3 regions of the Streptomyces sp. NPDC047453 genome follow, and region 2 is predicted to be linked to each of the others. Evidence: riboswitches for the same ligand, from Rfam matches in the RefSeq annotation. Region 2 holds a riboswitch; each other region holds the start of a gene.
What was found. A riboswitch is a leader RNA that binds a small molecule or an ion and turns the genes downstream of it on or off. The one in region 2 is predicted to bind cobalamin.
Positions count from the first base shown of each region.

Region 1: it holds a riboswitch for cobalamin, as region 2 does, so the genes downstream of both, ABZ818_RS38490 (CbtB-domain containing protein) here and ABZ818_RS18735 ((2Fe-2S) ferredoxin domain-containing protein) in region 2, are expected to answer to the same signal.
Region 3: it holds a riboswitch for cobalamin, as region 2 does, so the genes downstream of both, ABZ818_RS05630 (cobalamin biosynthesis protein) here and ABZ818_RS18735 ((2Fe-2S) ferredoxin domain-containing protein) in region 2, are expected to answer to the same signal.

Region 1 is NZ_JBEYTS010000095.1:9,538-13,807, reverse strand. It holds gene ABZ818_RS38495 (aminotransferase class V-fold PLP-dependent enzyme) at 1-1,097, opposite strand, end outside; cobalamin riboswitch at 1,539-1,675, shown strand; gene ABZ818_RS38490 (CbtB-domain containing protein) at 1,714-1,932, shown strand; gene ABZ818_RS38485 (CbtA family protein) at 1,954-2,715, shown strand; gene ABZ818_RS38480 (histidine phosphatase family protein) at 2,772-3,347, opposite strand; gene ABZ818_RS38475 (DeoR/GlpR family DNA-binding transcription regulator) at 3,350-4,120, opposite strand; gene ABZ818_RS38470 (MFS transporter) at 4,210-4,270, shown strand, end outside.
Region 2 is NZ_JBEYTS010000019.1:10,275-14,544, reverse strand. It holds gene ABZ818_RS18745 (hypothetical protein) at 1-212, shown strand, start outside; gene ABZ818_RS18740 (DNA-formamidopyrimidine glycosylase family protein) at 706-1,488, shown strand; cobalamin riboswitch at 1,578-1,700, shown strand; gene ABZ818_RS18735 ((2Fe-2S) ferredoxin domain-containing protein) at 1,819-2,160, shown strand; gene ABZ818_RS18730 (cobalamin-binding protein) at 2,192-3,112, opposite strand; partial or broken gene ABZ818_RS18725 (acyl-CoA dehydrogenase family protein) at 3,207-3,386, shown strand; gene ABZ818_RS18720 (enoyl-CoA hydratase/isomerase family protein) at 3,383-4,270, shown strand, end outside.
Region 3 is NZ_JBEYTS010000004.1:22,317-26,586, reverse strand. It holds gene ABZ818_RS05635 (cobyric acid synthase) at 1-1,211, opposite strand, end outside; gene ABZ818_RS05630 (cobalamin biosynthesis protein) at 1,208-2,149, opposite strand; cobalamin riboswitch at 2,249-2,386, opposite strand; gene ABZ818_RS05625 (hypothetical protein) at 2,573-2,797, opposite strand; gene ABZ818_RS05620 (inorganic phosphate transporter) at 2,831-4,093, opposite strand; gene ABZ818_RS05615 (class II aldolase/adducin family protein) at 4,249-4,270, shown strand, end outside.

The DNA of each region.
Region 1 (4,270 bases), on a different contig from region 2:
GACAGTGCGGTGGCGACCCGTTCGGCTGCCTCCGGCGGGGTCGAGGCGTGCGGGGAGAGCCTGAGCGAGTCGGTGCGCACGGTCGCGGTGACGCCTTCGGCGTGCAGTGCCTTGGCGACGAGGGACGGATCGTGGTCCGGCAGGGTGAAGGAGAGGATGCCCGCGCGCCGCGCCGGGTCGACGGGGGAGAGGACGCGGCCGCCGCACGTTTCGACGACCTCGGTGAGTTCGGCGATCCGTACGGCGATCGCGGCTTCGATGGCGGCGACGGTGTGCCGCTCGACGAGGTCCAGCGCGGCCGCGAACGCGGCGGCCGTCACCGGACTCAGATTGGTGATCGACCACCGTCGTGCGTCCGGGGCGGGCGGGTGCTCGGCTCCGTCGAAGAGGCCGACCTCCTCGACGCCCGTCCAGCCGGTGAGGACCGGCTCCAGGGATTCCAGAGCGCGGTCGGACAGCGAGGCGAAGCCGGTCGACCATCCGGCGCGCAGCCATTTCTGGCCGCCCGCGACCACCACGTCGGCGGCGTCCCAGGACAGCGAGGCGACACCGAACGCCTGAATGGCGTCCACGATCAGCAGCCGGTCGGGCCCGATCGCCTCGCGCAGCGCCGCCAGGTCGGCACGGAACCCGGTGCGGAAGTCCACGGCGCTGACCGACACGGCCACGACGTCGTCGGTCAGCGCGGCGCGGACCAGGTCGGGGGTGACTCCGGAGCCGGGCGCGGGGTCGATCCAGCGCGGAGTGGCCCGGCCCAGGTCCGCGGAGCGGCGCCACGGGTAGTGGTTGGCGGGGAAGTCGGTGCGTGGCGCGACGACCACGCCCTCTCGGATGCCGAGTGCGGCGTGGAACAGTCCGGTGGACGCGTTCGGGAGGAGCACCGTGTGCCGGGCGTCGGTGCCGGCGAGACGGGCGGCCGTGTCCCGCGCGGTCTCCTCCGCGCGCATCAGGGTGTCCACGGTGGTGTGGTCGGCGCGGGCGGACGCCTCCAGGGCGCGCGCGGTGGCGGTGACGGCGTCCCGGGAGGGCGGTCCGAAACGTGCGAAGTCCAGGTACCCGGCTGGTGTGTCGAAGTGGGCGGCGTACGACGTGAGCACGGGGCTCGTCCCTCCGGGGTGGTGCGTGCGGATCGAGTGGCGCGGCGGGCGGAGTGCCTGTGGGTGCGCCGGACGGCGGGGCAGCAGCGTGCGCCGTCCCACCGGTCTGAGCTGGTCAGAGCCTGCCAGCGCATCTTGCCACAGCACCGGAGCGCCCTGTCGGGCCATCGCGGCAGCAGAGTCTGGGAGGGGCGGCCGACGACGCGGACCGCATCACCGTCCTGTCCCAGGGGCGGATCCACTTCGACGGCACCACGCACGGCTTCCTCGGCAACGCCCCGCCGGACACTCCGGGCTCCCGCCGCGCGGAGGCCGCCTACACGGCGTTGACGCTCCAGGGCTGAGGCTGACGCTTCAGGGTCGAAAAGGAGCCTCCGCAAGTTCCGCGGAGTACGGCTGGTGGAGAAGATCACGTCCGTGGTCGCGGTCTTGGCCGGGCCCCCGGCACGCGATACCGTCTGTCCGATATCGACGACGGCACGACGGAAGCCGGTGGGAATCCGGCACGGTCGCGCCACTGTATGCGAACGCCCCAGGGATGTTCGTGAGTCAGACCCGCGGCTGTCGTCCTGTGCACCACCGAGATGGGACGCGAACTCCCAGAGGAGGTTCTGCCATGGCGCAGACCGTCGCTCAGCCGACCGCCACCCCCGCCGTTCCCGCCACGCTGCCGCTGAAGGCGATAGCTCCCTGGGCGGTCTTCTTCGGCGTTCTCATGCTGGTCCTGCTCTACTTCGTCGGCGCCGAGCAGGGCGCCACCTCCGTGTTCAGCGGCACGGACGTCCACGAGTGGGTGCACGACGCCCGCCACCTGCTCGGCTTCCCCTGCCACTGAGGCGAGGGACGCCGCACGCTCATGAACTCCGCAACGGTAAGAAACCTTCTGGTGCGGGGCATGCTCGCCGGCCTTGCCGCCGGTGTGCTCGCCCTGGTCGCCGCCTACTTCCTCGGGGAGCCGTTCGTCGACAAGGCGATCGGCCTCGAGGAGGCGCACTCCCACTCCCACTCTCATGACGAGGTGGAAGTCGTCTCCCGTTCCCTGCAGTCCACCGCCGGTCTCGCCACCGGCGTCCTCGTCTACGGGGTCGCCTTCGGCGGTATCGCCGCGCTCGCCTTCTGCTTCGCGCTGGGCCGCGTGGGCCGCTTCTCCCCGCGGGCGACCGCGCTGCTGCTGTCCGGCTGCGCGCTGCTGGCCGTGTACGTCGTGCCGTTCCTGAAGTACCCGGCCAACCCGCCCGCGGTCGGCCAGGAAGACACCATCGGCAAGCGCACGACCCTGTACTTCCTGATGATGCTGCTCAGCATCCTCCTCGCGATCGCCGCCACGATCCTGGGCAAGCGCCTCGCGCCCACGCTGGGCACGTGGTACGCGACGGTGGCCGCGGTGGCCGCCTTCGCCGTGGTGATCGGGCTGGCCTACGCCTTCCTGCCGGTCGTCAACGAGGTTCCGGCGGACTTCCCGGCCACCCTGCTGTGGCGGTTCAGGCTCTCCGCCCTGGCCATGCAGACCGTCCTGTGGGGCGGATTCGGGCTGCTCTTCGGCGAGTTGGCCCAGCGGTTGCTGAACCCCAGCCCCGCGACCGCCGCGTCCGGGCAGGCGGTGCCGGCCGCGCACTGAACCCTTCGGCACACGACAGGGCCCTTCGGATCCGTCCGGGGGCCCTGTCGCGTTCGTCAGGACGCCGCCGCCAGCGGCTGTCCGAGCCGCAGATTCCAGCGGCCGGCCCGACCGCTGAACTCCGTTGCCGTCAAAGGCGGTACGTCCAGCCGCCAGAAACCGGTCGCGGGCACGCCCAGCACATGGACGACCGCGGCCCGTACGACCTCCGGCTCGACCACCGCGAGCGTACGGCCGTCGGTGTCCCGCGCGCTGTCCAGCCAGTGCCCGACCCGCTCGCACGCGTCCCGCACCGACTCCCCGCCGTGCGGTGCGCAGTCGGGGTCGGCGAGCCAGCGGCCCACCGCCTCCGGCTCGGTGGCCATCACCTCCTCCAGGGTCCGGCCCCTCCAGCGGCCCGCGTCCAGACCGGCCAACTCCCGTACCGCCACGCCGTCGAGGCCGAGCGCCGACGCCGTCTCCCGGCAGCGTGCGCTCGGGGACAGGAGCACGCGGGCGGCCGCGGGCAGCGATCCGGCCGCCGAACGGGCCCTGGCCGCCCCGCCGTCGTCGATCGAGTCGCCGTCGTCGAACCGGGCCTGCCGCAGCGACGGGCTCGTCGCGGGCGCGACGAGAGTGATTCGGATGGTCAACTTCACTCCCACCGCGCGGTGTTGACGATCGTGCCCGCGGCGCGGATCGTCTCGACCTCGCCGGGTGGCGCGGAATCGTCGGTGACGAGGGTGTGCAGCCGCGAGACCGGTGCGACGAAGGCGTGCGCCGTACGGGACAGTTTGGTGCCGTCGGCCACGGCGAGCACGCGCCGGGCGGAGTCGATCGCGGCCCGTTTCACCGCCGCGTCGTCCAAGTCGTAGGCGGTCAGGCCCTGTTGTGCGGTCAGCCCACAGCAGCCGATGACGGCGGTGTCGAAGCGCAGGGCCGCCAGCGAAGCCAGGGTCAGGGGGCCGGTGAGGGCTCCCTCGCCCGGACGGGGCCGGCCGCCGGGCACGAGGAGGGTGGTCTGCCCGGGACTGTCGGCCAGCGCGTCGACGGCCTGGAGGGACAGCGGCATCACGGTCACCCGCCGGCCGCGCAGCGCCCTGGCCACTTCCAGGCAGGTGGTGCCGCTGTCGAGGACGACCGTCTCCCCGTCGGCGATCAGCGCGGCCGCGTCCGCGGCGATGCGCTGCTTGGCCCGTGTGCCCTCCTGCGCGCGCAGGGGGAAGGGTGGCTCCTCGCCGCGCAGCAGCAGGGACCGGGCGCCGCCCCGGAAGCGTTCCAGTACGCCTTGGGCGGCCAGGGCCTCCAGGTCGCGGCGGATGGTCATCTCCGAGGCTCCGGTGAGTTCGGCCAACTGGCCGACGCCGAGGCTTCCCGCCTCGCGCACCGCGTCCGTGATCCGCCTCAGACGGCCCGTGTTCCCCATGCGGCGATTGAACACCATGCGCCGACGAACAGGAACACTGTGAGAAGAGGCGCTTTCCAAACACCATTCATGTTCGATACGTTCGCTCCATGGAGCGATCACTTCGCGCGGCGCGTCTGGCGACCTTCACGTACTTCATCCTCAACGGGA
Region 2 (4,270 bases):
ACGGCCAGTGTGACAAGGCCGCGTTCGTCTCCGTGGACACGGACGTCGGTACGCAGAGCCTGAGCGTAACGAACGCGCGCGTGGTCATCGACGTCAAGACGTTCGGGCAGGCGGCGAGGGGACGGCACGCCATGCGCAACGAGTGTCGCGTCGATGCTGTCGATCCACCCTTCACGACCTGCGAGGTGGCGCAGGAAATCAGGAGCCATTGAAGCCCCGTAACCGTCGGGTCCTTGAGCCTGGATGTCGGAAGTGGACAGGGCGGTGGCGATCACGGCGTGCCCGGTGAAGGCGACCGAGCACTCCAGCCCGCCCGGCAGAGGCGGAAGAACTGTTACGCGGCCGTCTGCAGGCGGGAAGCGTCCGTCGGCAGCATTGAGGAACATGCCCAGCAGCGGGTGAGACTCGGCCATGACGGTCCACCCTACGAGGGACTGTTCGCTATTGCAGCCGCACCCGTTGGGTGAAGCGCCGGTAGGCCGTGGGCCGGGTCGGCCCAAAAGCAACGACGGCTCAGTAGCCGCCCAGGAGCGTCCGCACCCTCCGCGGGTATCCCGGTCGAGCCGTCCGTCAAACCGGCGAGCGTCCGATCGGAGGCATGACGCCCGGAAGCAGAGTGCCGAGCGCGTGGGCGCGCCCTCCACGGGTACCCGTCACCGCGTGTGGCGGCCTGACGACCGCACGACGAAGAGCCGGGACGAACGCATGCCCGAACTGCCGGATGTCGAGGGATTCCGCGAGGTGCTGATGACCTGCGGCCGGCGCCGGTGTGTCACGGACGTCGAGGTGCGGGACGCGGGGGTTCTGCGCGGTGTCAGCGCGCAGCGGCTGCGGAGCGAGCTGGTGGGCAGGCGTCTGGGGCAGGCATGGCGGCACGGAAAGTGGTTGTTCGTGCCGACGGACGACGGCGGTCCCACCCTTGTCTGGCATTTCGGCATGACGGGGTCGCTGCGGTGCTGTTCCCCGGACGAACCGGTCGAGGCGCACGACCGCCTCCTGCTGACGATCGACGGTTCCCGGCACCTCCGCTATCGCGATCAACGCAAGCTGCAGGGCGTGCGGTTGGCCGACGACATGGAGATCGAACGGATCACGGACGGTCTCGGTCCCGACGCCCTCACCGTGCGCGCACCGGAATTCAGGGAGCTGCTGTCGGGACGAAGGCGCGCCGTCAAGAGCGCGCTGATGGACCAGTCCGTGATCGCGGGTCTCGGGAACCTCCTGTCCGACGAGATCCTCTGGCGGGCCCGTGTCCCTCCGCGGACTCCCGCGCGGGACCTGAGCGAGACCGAGATCCGGCGCGTCTATGCGGGGATGGGCCGGGTCCTTGAGACGTCCGTGCGCGCCGGGTGCGTGCCGCCGAGGCGCTCCTGGCTCACCGGGCACAGGGACGACAGCGAGCCGATGTGTCCCCGCTGCGGGTGGCCTCTGTGCTCGAACCGCGTCGGCGGCCGCCGCACGGTCTGGTGCCCGCAGTGCCAGAAATGAGCGAAGCGGGCCGTTCTCAGAAGCGGGCCGTTCTCAAGCGAGCGAACGGCAATGGGATGATGATCGGCGACATAAGGCGACGGCGGTCCGAGGAAGCCGGTGAGAATCCGGCGCGGTCCCGCCACTGTGACCGGTGAGCGAGTTCCGGAAGGCCACTGCCCCGCCCGGGGTGGGAAGGCGGGACGAGTGAAGACCCGGGAGCCAGGAGACTCACGCGGTCGCCTCCTCGAGCGATCCCGGGGCGGATCTCCCCGGGAGGGGGAGTGGTGCGGCGTGCCCGAGAGGCCGACGGACGAGGCACCGGGCGGTGCCGTGACGGGGAGCGGTTCGGTGCCGTGCCGGGTCGTCGTGTGCCGGGACTGCTGCTGCGGCAGCCCCAAGGTGACCGGGGTCGATCACGCGGCGCAGACCGCGCGGCTGCGAGCGGAGGTGCCAGTGCGCATCTCCGACTGCCTCGACGTGTGCGAGCAGGCGAACGTCATCGTGGTCCAGCCGTCCACCGCGGGCCGGGCCGCCTGTGCGCGGCCGGTCTGGCTCGGACTCGTCAACGATGCGGACGCGACCGAGGACATCGTCGCCTGGGTGCGCGCCGGAGGCCCGGGCGTGGCTCCCCTGCCGGACATCCTCGACCTTTACGCCATCACACCGCCACGACGTGCCACGGATTCCTGAGGCCCGCACGCGCGAGGAGGCCGGCCGGTCGTCACCGGCCGGGGAACGGGCAGACCTCGGCCGGTGTGACCGCCTCGCCGGCCGGCACACCGTGCAGGACCTGGGCGAGAACCTCCGTGCCGCGCACCACGCGGGGGCCGGGCCGGTTGAAGTAGGACGGCCCGTCCAGCACCCAGACGCGGCCGGACCGAACGGCGGGCAGATCCGTCCAGCCGGGCAGCCCGGTGAGCAACGCGGCTTCGCGCAGGGTGCGTTCAGGCGGGAAGCCGCACGGCAGGACGAGGACCACGTCCGGTTGTGCGGCGCGTACCGCCTCCCAGGTCATCGGCTTGGTGTGCTCGCCGGGCGCGGCGAGGAGAGGCTCACCTCCGGCGCTGGTGATCTGCTCGGGCACCCAGTGCCCGGCAGGCCACAGCGGATCGAGCCACTCGATGGCCACGACCCGGGGCCGGTCGAGGCCGGCGACCGCGCCGCGGACCCGGGCGAGGCGCGCCTGCAACTCGGCCCGGCTCCGCTGCGCGCGCTCGCGCACGCCGAGCAGGTCGCCGACGGTGACCAGACAGTCCAGTACGTCGTCGAGCGTGCGCGGCTCCAGGCTGAGGACTCGGGTGTCGGCGTCGAGCAGCCGCACGGTCCGGCTGACCTTCTCGTACGACACCGCGCACACGTCGCACAGGTCCTGGGTGAGCACCACGTCAGGGCGCAGGGCGGCCAGAGCCTTGGTGTCCAGCGTGTACAGCGACGAGCCGGAGTGCGCCGCCCCGCCGACGGCGTCGGAGATCTCCCGGCTGGTGAGCGCGTCCTGGTCCAGGTCGGCCCCGGTCACCACGGGCACCGGGGCGACCTCGCGCGGCGGCCAGTCGCACTCGTGGGTACGGCCGGCCAACTGCTCCGACAGCCCGAGCTCGGCGACGATGTCGGTCGCGGCGGGCAGCAGGGAGACGATGCGCATACCTCGACTGTAGGAGGCTCCGGGACCCGCGGACCTCGCGGATCCGCCGATTCCGGCGCCCGGCGTGCAGGGCATGCACGGCGTGATCGCACCAACCGACAGCGGCTACTCGGCCGCCGACCGGGCGCTCCAACTGCACGGAGGCTACGGCTACCTCGGCGAGTACGGCCTTGAGAAGATCGTCCGTGACCTGCGCGTGCAACAGATCCTGGAAGGAACCAACGAGATCATGCGTGTCATCGTGGCCCGCGGCCTGACGGAGGCGTTCGGATGACCGCCGCCGAGGAACCCGTCCTGTTCCACACCGACGGACGGGCCGCCCACATCACCCTCAACCGGCCGAAGGCCCTCAACGCCCTCACCCACGAGATGGTGCGCCGCATAGACGCGGCGCTGACGGCCTGGGAGCACGACCCGGCCGTGGAGACCGTCGTCGTCACCGGCGCGGGGGAGCGCGGCCTGTGTGCGGGCGGTGACATCCGCGCCATCCACGACGACGTCCGTGACGGGGACGGCACCGCCTCGGCCGCCTTCTGGCGCGACGAGTACCGCCTCAACGCCCGTATCGCCCGCTATCCGAAGCCGTACGTCGCCGTCATGGAAGGCATCGTGATGGGAGGCGGCGTCGGCGTCTCCGCGCACGGCAGCGTCCGCATTGTCACCGAGCGCTCGCGGATCGCGATGCCGGAGACCGGCATCGGCTTCATACCCGATGTCGGCGGCACCCATCTGCTGGCCCTCGCCCCCGGGGAACTGGGCACCCATCTCGCGCTGACCGGTGCGCAGATCGGCGCCGGCGACGCCGTGCTCTGCGGGCTCGCCGACCACTACGTGCCGTCAGCGGCTCTGCCGGCCCTCATCGACGACCTCGCCGGCACGCCCGTACGGGAGGTGCTGGCGCGTCATGCCCGACCGCTGCCACAAGGGGAGTTGGAGGGGCAGAGGGAATGGATCGACCCCTGCTGTGCCGCCGCGACGGTCGAGGACATCGTGAGCCGGCTGTTCGACCACGGCGAGCCCGCCGCCAAGGAGGCGGCCGAAACCCTGCTCACCAGGTCACCGACCGCCGTGAAGGTCACCCTGGCCGCCGTGCGCCGCGCCCGCCGTCTCGGATCCCTGGAGCCGGTCCTCGACCAGGAGTACCGCGTCTCCTGCGCC
Region 3 (4,270 bases), on a different contig from region 2:
ACTTCGGCGACCCCGTGGTGGATCTCGTACCCCTCGACCCGCTGGCCGAGGGCCACGCCCCGCGGCCGGGTGAGGGTCTTCTCACGGGCGAACCCGACCCGTACGGGCAGCAGGCCCAGCCCGTCGACGTGCCCGCGCCGGCTCTCCACGTCGTCCTCGATGTGCTCGCCGAGGATCTGGAAGCCGCCGCAGATGCCCAGCACCGGCCGCCCCTCGGCGGCCCGGCTCGCCACAGCCCGTGCGAGCCCCCGCTCCCGCAGCCATTCCAGCGCCCTGACCGTGCCGCGTGTGCCGGGCACGACGACGAGGTCGGCGTCGGTCAGCTCCTCGGGCCGGTCCACGAACCGCACGACGACGCCCGGTTCGGCGGCGAGCGCGTCCACGTCGGTGAAGTTGGACATCAGCGGCACGGCGCAGACGGCGACCCGCAGCACGTCCTCCCCGACCGGGGGAGCCACGGCGGACTCCCGCACGGCTCCCCGAAGGGACATGCGCAGCCCGTCCTCCTCGTCGATGCCGAGCCCGTGCCGGAACGGCAGCACGCCGTACGTACGCCGGCCGGTGAGCCCGTGCAGCATGTCGAGCCCGGGTTCGAGCAGCGAGACGTCCCCGCGGAACTTGTTGACGAGGAACCCGGCGACGAGTTCCTGGTCCTCCGGCGACAGCAGTGCGAGCGTGCCGTAGAAGGAGGCGAAGACGCCACCGCGGTCGATGTCGCCGACGACGAGCACGGGCAGCCGCGCGCCGCGCGCGATCCCCATGTTGACGATGTCGGTCCGGCGCAGGTTGATCTCCGCCGGGCTGCCCGCCCCCTCGCAGATCACCGCGTCGTGCGTGCTCCGCAGCTCGGCGAGGCAGTCCAGCACGGTGCCGAGGAGCTTCTGCTGCCGCCCGCCGTGGTAGCCGCGCGCGCTCAACTCGCCCACCGGTTTGCCCAGCAGGACGACCTGGCTGCTCTGCTCGCCGCCCGGCTTGAGCAGCACCGGGTTCATCAGCGCGGTCGGCTCGATGCGGCACGCCTGGGCCTGCATGGCCTGCGCCCGCCCGATCTCGGCGCCCTCCCGGGTGACGAACGAGTTGAGGGACATGTTCTGCGCCTTGAAGGGAGCGACCTTCACGCCCTGGCGCCGCAGCCACCGGCAGATCCCGGCCGTGACGACGCTCTTCCCGGCGTCGGAGGTGGTGCCGGCGACGAGCAGACCGCCACTCATGACGTCCGTCCTCTCTTCAGCAGCCGTACGCCCGCGCACACTCCGAGCGCGAGCCAGCCCACGCGGCGGGAGAGCCGTACCGCGCGCTCGATGTCACCCGGCCGGACGGCGCGTCCGGCGCCGTTGAGCACCGGGCGGTGCTCCACGCGCCCGGCGTACGAGAGCGTGCCGCCCAGCCGCACCCCGAGCGCCCCCGCGAAGGCGGCTTCCACCGGACCGGCGTTGGGGCTCGGATGCTTCCCGGCGTCGGAGCGCCAGGCCCGTACGGCACCGCGCGGGTCGTCGCCCGCGACGGCCGCCAGGGTGGCGGTGAGCCGGGCCCCCGGCCATCCGGCGAGGTCGTCGAGCCGGGCCGAGGCCCAGCCGTAGCGGCGGTACCGGGGGGACTTGTGCCCGACCATGGCGTCCAGGGTGTTGACCGCGCGGAAGCCGAGAAGGCCCGGCACACCGGCGGCGGCGCCCCACACCAGCGCGCCCACCACCGCATCGGAGGTGTTCTCGGCGACGGACTCGACGACGGCCCGGGCGATCCCGTCGGCGTCCAGCGCCTGCGGGTCGCGCCCGCACAGATGCGGCAGCCGCGCCCGGGCGGCCTCGACGTCCCCGGCCCCCAGCGCGCGCCCGATCTCCCGTGCCTCACGGGCGAGGGAGGTCCCGCCGACGACGGCCCAGGTGGCGGCGGCGGTCAGCGCGACGGACGCGGTACGGGAGGAACGCGCGGCGGACACGGCCAGCGCGGCCGACGACACGACGCCCCCCACGCACACGGCGGTGTGCAGGGCGCCCCAGCCGCGGTGGTCCCGCCACAGCGCGCGTTCCACGGCACCCGCGGCCCGTCCGAACACGGCGACGGGGTGCCCGCGGCGCGGATCGCCGAGGAGCAGGTCACCGAGGAGGCCGGCGGCGGCGCCGTACGCGAAGTCGCGATCGGCACCCATCGGGTCAGCCGGTCGTGCGGACGGTCGGACAGACGCTGGTGAACCTTGGTCGGCAGCCGCGCATGGCGATATGTGTCCTCACTCAGGGTGTCCACGCCCTGGTTCGACGAGACCGGCGGCGAGAGTTCCTGGCTCCCGGGGAAGTTCTTCCCCGGTCACAGTGGCGGGACCGCGCCGGATTCGCACCGGACTTCCTCTCCTGCCGCCGTACTTGGCTCCGGCAGTCCACCACGCACCGCGAACACCCGTCAACCTGCCGTTGACCTGCGCAGGGGTACTGAGATGAGGCCCACACCGCGGGCGCCGGGGACCAGAAGACCCGCCCTTCCCGGGCCGTCGTGGGGACGGCCCGGAAAGGGCGGGTGACGTGAGGGGGTGGGACCCGGACCCGAACCCGGTTGCCAGGGGCCGGGCCGCGGCGGGTTAGGCCACGATCAGGTAGATCCCGTAGGCCACGGCGGCGGCGCACGCGGCGAAGCAGGCGTAGGCGCCGGTGACCGCGAGGGCCCCGCCGCCGTGGCCCGCGGCGACGGCCCGCTCGCGGCGGGAGAGGCCGGCGATGCCGAGGGTGAACAGGGCCACGAGGCCCACCGTGACGCCGAGGCTGACGCCGAAGACGGAGCCGAGGGCCACCCAGTCGATCTTCATGGTGCTTCTCTTCCTTCTGCCTGTGGCGCGGGCTCAGACGGTGGCGGCCGGCGGGGTCGCCACGGACGCGGGTTCACCGGCGGGTGCGGAGGCCTGGGCGGGGATCGTGGCGGTGAGTTCCTCGGTCACCGGGGAGGCCGGGGGCGGGGTGACGGCGGCGATGGCCTGGGTGACCACGCCGGCCGGCTCCTCGGTCTCGTTGACGTTGGTGTGGTCGACGACCTCGCGGCGGGAGATCTTCCAGATCGCGGCGCTGGAGGCCACCAGGAACGCGGCGACGAGCCAGGTGCCCCAGTCGCCGAGGCGCGTCACGGCCTCCGCGCCGGCCGCGACCAGGGCCGCGGCGGGCAGCGTGAGGGCCCAGGCGACGGCCATGCGGCTCGCGGTGGACCAGCGCACCACGCCGCCCTTGCGGCCCAGGCCCGCGCCCATCACCGAACCGGAGACGACGTGCGTGGTGGAGAGGGAGAAGCCGAGGTGGGAGGAGGCCAGGATGGCGGTGGCCGCGCTGGTCTGGGCGGCGAAGCCCTGCTGCGGCTGGAGGTCGGTCAGGCCCTTGCCCATGGTGCGGATGATGCGCCAGCCGCCGATGTAGGTGCCGAGCGCGATGGCCAGGCCCGCCGAGAGGATGACCCAGGTGGGAGGGTTGGCGCCGGGGGCGAGGGCGCCGCCGGCGATCAGGGCGAGGGTGATGACGCCCATCGTCTTCTGCGCGTCGTTGGTGCCGTGGGCCAGCGAGACCAGGCCCGCGGAGGCGATCTGCCCGGCGCGGTGGCCCTTCTCGGCCGCCTTGCCGTTCGAATTCGACTTACGGCCGATGCCGTACGACAGCCGGGTCGAGACCAGCGCGGCCAGACCCGCGACGACCGGTGCGGCGACCGCCGGGATCAGGACCTTGGTGAGCAGGACACCGCCGTGCACGGCGCTGAAACCGGCCGAGGCGATGGTGGCGCCGATCAGACCGCCCATGAGGGCGTGCGAGGAACTGGAGGGGAGTCCGACCAGCCAGGTCAGCAGGTTCCAGAGGATCGCGCCCACCAGGGCGGCGAAGATGACTTCGGGACGGATGCCGGTCTCGTCGACGAGACCCTTGGAGATCGTGTTGGCGACCTCCACGGACAGGAAGGCGCCCACCAGGTTCAGCACGGCGGACATGGCCACCGCGACCTTGGGCTTGAGCGCACCGGTGGAGATGGTCGTGGCCATCGCGTTTGCGGTGTCGTGGAAACCGTTCGTGAAATCGAACGCGAGTGCGGTGATCACCACTATCGCGAGGATCATCGAGAAGCTTTCCATTTACCCAGGCAATCGTTCGAGCGTCATTGGCGCGTTGAACGTAGGTAACCCGGATGAACGGAAGATGAACTGAGTCGGTCATCGGGGTGTCCGTTCCCGTGGTCCGATGAGGAGAGAGCGGTCGCTCGCGTGAGGTGTCCTGGCACGATCGGCACATGACCGAACTCGGAGAGACGG